DNA from 2 places in the Streptomyces sp. NPDC033178 genome. Region 2 is predicted to be linked to the other one. Evidence: riboswitches for the same ligand, from Rfam matches in the RefSeq annotation. Region 2 holds a riboswitch; the other holds the start of a gene.
What was found. Region 2 has a riboswitch for cyclic di-AMP ahead of ACZ5VQ_RS43895 (transglycosylase family protein). Riboswitches for the same ligand answer to the same signal wherever they lie in the genome.
Positions count from the first base shown of each region.

Region 1: another riboswitch for cyclic di-AMP. It lies ahead of ACZ5VQ_RS40045 (M23 family metallopeptidase); the one in region 2 lies ahead of ACZ5VQ_RS43895 (transglycosylase family protein).

Region 1 covers NZ_JBVIPT010000021.1:124,257-127,658, reverse strand. Annotated here, with positions in the region: gene ACZ5VQ_RS40050 (GntR family transcriptional regulator) at 1-599, opposite strand, end outside; gene ACZ5VQ_RS40045 (M23 family metallopeptidase) at 921-1,694, opposite strand; cyclic di-AMP (ydaO/yuaA leader) riboswitch at 1,707-1,867, opposite strand; gene ACZ5VQ_RS40040 (M16 family metallopeptidase) at 2,105-3,402, opposite strand, start outside.
Region 2 covers NZ_JBVIPT010000026.1:104,067-107,468, forward strand. Annotated here, with positions in the region: gene eno (phosphopyruvate hydratase) at 1-542, opposite strand, end outside; gene ACZ5VQ_RS43895 (transglycosylase family protein) at 995-1,696, opposite strand; cyclic di-AMP (ydaO/yuaA leader) riboswitch at 1,701-1,869, opposite strand; gene ACZ5VQ_RS43900 (transglycosylase family protein) at 2,095-3,030, opposite strand; gene ACZ5VQ_RS43905 (cytochrome P450 family protein) at 3,231-3,402, opposite strand, start outside.

The sequences.
Region 1 (3,402 bases), on a different contig from region 2:
ATCGCCCGCTCGGTGTGCAACGCCGTGATCGCCCTGGCCCGGTCGTTGTCGCCGCGCGCGACGGCGTCCACGATGGCGCCGTGCTCGGCCCAGGACTCGGCGGGGTGGGCGGGCGCCTCGACCGAATACATCCAGGCGATCTTGTGCCGCAACTGGGCGAGCGTGGAGGTCAGCGCGGGGCTTCCAGACGCCTGTGCGAGCGTCTCGTGGAACCAGCCGCCGAGCGAGCGCAGATCCTCGCTATTGCCCCTCCTGGCCCGCTCCTGGCCCAGCCTGACCAGGCCGCGCAGCACCTTGAGGTGCGCCTCGGTGCGGCGCTGGGCGGCGCGCGCGGCACCCAGCGGCTCCAGCAGCATGCGCATCTCCAGGAGGTCGGCGGCCTCCTGCTCGGTGGGTTCCGCGACGCACGCGCCCGCGTGCCTGCGCGTGACGACGAATCCCTCCGCCTCCAGCGTGCGCAGAGCCTCCCGCACGGGGACCCGCGAGACGCCGTACCGGCGCGCGAGCAGTTCTTCGGTGAGCCGGCCGCCGCGCTCGTAGACACCCGCGACGATGTCGTCACGGATCGCCGTGCATACCGAGTGCGCGGGAATACGCATGACCGGACCTCCGCCTTAACCCCCGCGAAACGCGGTCGATTGACGCTTGTTCGGTGACTCTATTGCAGAGAGCGGGAAATTCCGATGGCGGACCGGAATCCGTGGATATTTTTTGGACACACCTCGCTTCTGAACAGGCAGTCGTCCGGTGCGAAGTCGGTCGGGAAGTGGTCGAGAAGCCATCAGGAAGTGATCAGGACCGCGCGAAGGCCCCGGCTCGGTGAGCCGGGGCCTTCGGGAGAGGTGTCTGCGCGGGAGAGCTCCCGCGTGGAGCGGCTGTCCGCGCGGGAGGGCGTCGCGTGGGAGGGCTGTCGCCAGCCGTCAGACGTTCACGCCGTGCTGGCGCAGGTATCCGAGCGGGTCGATGTCCGAACCGTACTCCGCGCTCGTCCGCGCCTCGAAGTGCAGGTGCGCACCGGTGACGTTGCCGGTCGCCCCGGAGAGGCCTATCTGCTGGCCCGGGGTGACCGTCTGGCCGACCGAGACACCGAGGGACGACATGTGCCCGTACTGCGTGTAGGTGCCGTCGTTCATCTTGATGACGACCTCGTTGCCGTACGAGCCGCCCCAGCCGGCCTCCACGACGGTGCCGGCGCCCACCGCGTGCACGGCGGTGCCGCTGGCGGCGTGGAAGTCGATGCCGGTGTGGCTGCCGGAGGACCAGACGGCGCCACCGGCCTTGTAGCCGGTGGAGACGTACGAGCCGGAGATGGGCGCGGTGTACGACTTCAGCAGCCGCTCGCGCTCGGCCGCGCGGGCGGCTCGGGCCTTGACCTCGCGCTCCTTCTTGGCCTTCTCCGCGGCTTCCTTGGCGCGCTCCTTGGCGGCGGCCTCGGCCTTCTCGCGGGCGGCGGTCTCGTCGGCGGCCTGCTGCTGGGCGGCGGCCTGGGCGTCGATCTGGTCGGCGACCGAGTCGCCGATGGTGATCGCCTGGGTCAGGGTCTGCTCGGCCGGGCTCTCGGCGGCGAGTGCGGGAGCAGCCAGGGTGCCGACGACACCGGTGGTGGCGAGTGCGGCGACGCCGACGGTCCGGTTGGTCGTGCGCTTCATACGGCTGGGACGACGGTGCTTCCCGGCGGCGCGAGTGAACGCCATGAAGTGGCTGGTCCTTTCCTTCCTTCTCGCCTACCGGGTTAGCTGACGGGTTCGGAGCAGGAAGGTCTCCTACGGACCCCCTTCGGGAAGGGCGTCCGATTCACCCCAGGGACTACATATGGGTCCCCGGCTCCCCTGGCTCGCGCCGTACGGGGACTCGGCGATGACTGTCCGGTGCCGCGGGCGCGGCGCACTGCCTGACGAACAGCCGGACCGACGCTAAGCGGGGCGTCTTTCAATCAACAAACGGATCAAGGGTTTTGTAGCGCATGCCACAGGGCAGACAGGCAACCTCCCTACCAATACGGACAACTCACTGGTCGGGGCCGAAGTCCGGGCAAAAGGAGAACCCAGGCGACTCTTCAGTCACCTGGGTTCTCCCACGGAGTGGCGCTGTTCCACTCCGCGTTCTACTCCGCTGTCACGACGCTGACTTCGCCGATTCCGAGGGCTCGGACCGGCTCCTCGATCTGCGAGGCGTCACCGACGAGGACGGTCACCAGACGGTCCACCGGGAAGGCGCTCACGGCGGCCGCGGTGGCCTCCACGGTGCCCGTCGCGGCGAGCTGTTGGTACAACGTCGCCTGGAAGTCGTCCGGCAGGTACTGCTCGACCTGGTCGGCGAGGGTGCCCGCGACGGCGGCGGCCGTCTCGTACTTCAGCGGCGCCACACCCACGAGGTTCTGCACGGCGATGTCGCGCTCGGCGTCGGTGAGGCCCTCGGCCGCGAGGGTGCGCAGCACCTTCCAGAGGTCGTCGAGCGCCGGGCCGGTGTTCGGGGTGTCCACGGAGCCGCTGATGGCGAGCATCGCGGCGCCCGTCCCGTCCGGCGCGGAGCGCAGCACCTGGCCGAACGCCCGCACACCGTAGGTGTATCCCTTTTCCTCACGCAGAACGCGGTCCAGGCGCGAGGTGAGGGTGCCGCCGAGGCAGTACGTGCCGAGCACCTGGGCGGGCCACACGCGGTCGTGCCGGTCGGCGCCGACGCGGCCGATGAGCAGCTGCGTCTGGACGGCTCCGGGACGGTCGACGATGATCACGCGGCCGGTGTCGTCGGCGGTCACCGGCGGAATGGGGCGGGCATCGGCCTGCGATCCCGTCCAGGCGCCGAGCGTGTCCCCGAGCAGCGCGTCGAGGTCGACGCCGGTGAGGTCGCCGACCACCACGGCGGTCGCGGTGGCGGGGCGGACGTGCTTCTCGTAGAAGGCGCGGACGCCCGCCGAGTCGATCGCGGTGACCGTCTCCTCGGTGCCCTGGCGCGGCCGCGACATGCGCGAGGTCGCCGGGAAGAGCTGCCTGGAGAGCTCCTTGGCGGCGCGGCGGGCCGGATTGGCGGTCTCGTGCGGGATCTCGTCGAGCCGGTTGCGCACCAGCCGCTCGATCTCGCTGTCCTCGAAGGCGGGTGCCCTGAGGGCGTCGGCGAGCAGACCGAGCGCCTTGGGGAGCCGGGAGACGGGGACTTCGAGGCTGATCCGTACGCCGGGGTGGTCGGCGTGCGCGTCGAGGGTGGCGCCGCAGCGCTCCAGCTCGGCGGCGAACTCCTCGGCGGAGTGCTTGTCGGTTCCCTCGGTGAAGGCACGCGCCATGATCGTGGCAATGCCGTCCAGACCCTGCGGCTCGGCCTCCAGCGGGGCCGCCAGGAGGATTTCGACGGCGACGACCTGCTGGCCGGGGCGGTGGCAGCGCAGCAGGGTCAGGCCGTTGTCGA
Region 2 (3,402 bases):
CAGCGCACGGCCTCGGAGAAGGACTCCGCGCCGATCGGGGCGATCATGAACTCCTGGATGTCGACGTTGGAGTCGGCGTGCGACCCACCGTTGAGGATGTTCATCATCGGGACCGGCAGCAGGTGCGCGTTCGGTCCGCCCAGGTAGCGGAAGAGGGGGAGGTCGGACGCCTCGGACGCGGCGTGGGCGACGGCGAGCGAGACGCCGAGGATGGCGTTGGCGCCGAGCGAGCCCTTGTTGTCGGTGGCGTCCAGGTCGATCATGGCCTGGTCGATGAGGCGCTGCTCGGTGGCGTCGTAGCCGACGAGCTCCGGGCCGAGCTGCTCGATGACGGCGAGGACGGCCTTCTCGACACCCTTGCCGAGGTAGCGGTTGGGGTCTCCGTCACGGAGCTCAACAGCCTCGAAGGCACCGGTGGAGGCGCCGGACGGAACGGCGGCACGACCCGTGCTGCCGTCGTCGAGGCCGACCTCGACCTCGACCGTGGGGTTGCCTCGGGAGTCCAGGATTTCCCGGGCTACGACGACGTCGATGGACGGCACGAGCATCTCCTTCTGGGATGTGACGCAAGCTGTTCCGGGCCGAAGGCCCGGTTGGGTGCGGACCTGTGGTGGCCCCGCGGCATGAGCCTAACCGGCTGCCGGGGTTCGGCCAGCCCTCGACCGCCTCCTGGACAGAACCGAGAGTAAATTGTTTCCGAACGGAACAAAGCGAGAGGGAAGCGTGGGAACGCCGAAGAGGGAAGCGCGGGAACGAAAAGCCCCGCCCCGGTGCGTACGGGGGAACACGCACCGGAGCGGGGAGCCCGTGGGGGACGGGGGTGGCCCTCACGAGGCCTCCACTATGGGGGACACGGATGTGAGGGCACTGTGGTTCAGCCGCGATTCGAATATGGACCGGAGATCCGGCCGAGGCTGAGCGGCCAGGGCCTCGGCCGTCACGTGAGGTGACATGACGTCCGGACGATCGAAGTGGGGGTCGCGGCCGACGGGTGTCAGCTGAGGTGCAGCTGCTGGCCCGGGAAGATGAAGTCGGCGTCGTCGACGATGTCGTCGTTCAGCTTGTACAGCTTCTCCCAGCCGCCCTTGACGTTCTTCTTCTCGGCGATCTCGCTGAGGGTGTCACCCTTGACGACCTTGTACTCACCGTCGCCCTTCTCGACCTTCTTGCCGGTCGGGGTCTCGACGGTCTTCTTCGCCGTCGAGCGCTCCTGGGAACGCGAGGCGCGCTCCTCGGAGGACTTGGTGCTCTGCTGCGGCTGCGACTGCGAGGCGCCCTGGCCGGAGTTGCCCGAGTCCGAGGGAGTCGTGGCGCCACCGGTCGAGGCGCCGGACAGGCCCACGCCACAGCTCGGCCAGGCACCCTTGCCCTGGCCCGCGAGGACCTTCTCGGCGACGGCTATCTGCTGGGACTTGGAGGCCTGGTTGGCGGTGGAGGCGTACGCCGTGCCGCCGTACGCGGCCCAGGTGGAGGCCGAGAACTGCAGGCCGCCGTAGTAGCCGTTGCCGGTGTTGATCGACCAGTTGCCGCCGGACTCGCACTGGGCGACGGCGTCCCACTCGGAAGCGGTGGCGGCGGAGGCTCCCGTGGCGCCCATCAGCGGGACGGCGACGGCGGCGGTGGTGACACCGGCCAGCGTGGCAATGCGGGTGGCCTTGGACGGGCGGCGGTGCTTGCCCTTGCCGGAAAGCAGCATGAAGTGATCCCCTCACCGACGCCTGCGAGGTGAGCTGTCGGGTTCGGGCCGAGTGAGTTGCCCGGCCGCGCGACTGCTGTCACGCGGCTTAACCCCAAGCCGTACCTGGCCTCAACGACCGGGTCCGGCACTTACCTTGGGTCCCCCGCTCCTGCCTACGGCGCTTGACGCGACGACTGTTCCCGTACGGCCGCTGGCAGGATTCGGCGTTGCGACCATCGGGGCTCACCAGTGGCGAGCGGTCACGACCGTAGACACGCGATCCGCCGAATTTCAAAGACGATCAGGGTCTTGAGATCCATGTCTCACTTTCACCAAATCGGACATTCAACGCGAACTACCGCTGTTTTTCGCCCGATTCGACGCCTTGATGACCACATGGCACACCGCGCGGACCGCTACTTGTCCGCCGTCTGCAGGCCCTCCACGTCGAGGCTCTGACCGGGGATGATGAAGTCCGGGTCGTCGCCGACGGCTTCCTTGTTCTCGGCGTAGAGCGCCCGCCATCCGCCCTTGACGCCAAGGGAGTCGGCGATCCCCCAGAGACTGTCCCCGGAACGCACGGCGTACGAGCCCTCGGCGGCGACGCGCGACTCGCTGTCGCTGCGCGAGGCGTGCCGGCCGGCGGAGTCGTCGGTACGGGAGTCGGCGGCACCTTCGTCGGCACTGCCACCGCGGTGGCGGCCGGAGCCGGTGTCCTCCGACCCGGCACCCTCACTCGCCTCGGCCGAAGCCTCCCCGTTCTGGGACGACTTGTCCGAGTCGTCACTCTTTGCGGTGGCACCCGTGGAGGGGCTGTCGGAATTCTGTGAGTCCGCGCTGTCGCCACTGTCAGTGGACGAGTCGGATGAACCGGACGTGTCGGACTTCGTCCCGTTGGTGCCGTCCTCCATGCCCAAGCCGGACAACGGAGTGGGAGTGTCGTCCGCGACTCCCGTGTCGACGTCGGCCGAGTCGGAGTTCTGGGTCAGACCCGCGACGAGACCGCAGGTGGCCCAGGCGCTCGTGCCCTGGGCCGCGAGGATCTTCTCGGCGACGGCTATCTGCTGCGAACGGCTGGCCTGGTCGGCGCTCGGCGCGTAGTCGAGGCCGCCGTGGTCCTCCCAGGTCTCCTGGGTCATCTGGAGGCCGCCGTAGTACCCGTTGCCGGAGTTCGCACTCCAGGAGCCGCCGCTCTCGCACTCCGCGACCGCGTCCCAGGTGGTGCCGCTTGCGGCGCTCGCGCCGGTCGCACCGAGCAGAGGGATCGCGATGGCCGACCCGGTCACGCCCGCCGCGACGAGGAGAGCCGGAGCCTGACGGGGGCGACGGTGACGACCGTTCCCGGAGAGCATGCGGTTGCCTTTCGCGTGACAGCAGGGACTGCGCACAACGCACAGCCCGATGACTGTGCTTGTGACTGCTGCGGCAGGTGGGACCGGCCGCATTGATGGGTGAACGTATAGGCAGTCGAACTCTTGTCACAAGTCGATGCAGCGCGGATAACGTGAAGATCACAAACTTGACGGAGTCTCATGTTCCGTCGACCCGTCTGCTAGTCCGTACGGACCTTCCCCGAAGGGGCGAACTCCACCGGAAGCATGCGCAATCCCCGCATGATGAGCCCCCCACGCCATCGCAAATCGGCAGAATCTCCCGCGAGTTGCAGATCGGGGAGGCGCGTGAGGAGCGTGGCCAGCGCGGTCTGGCCCTCCAGCCGGGCGAGG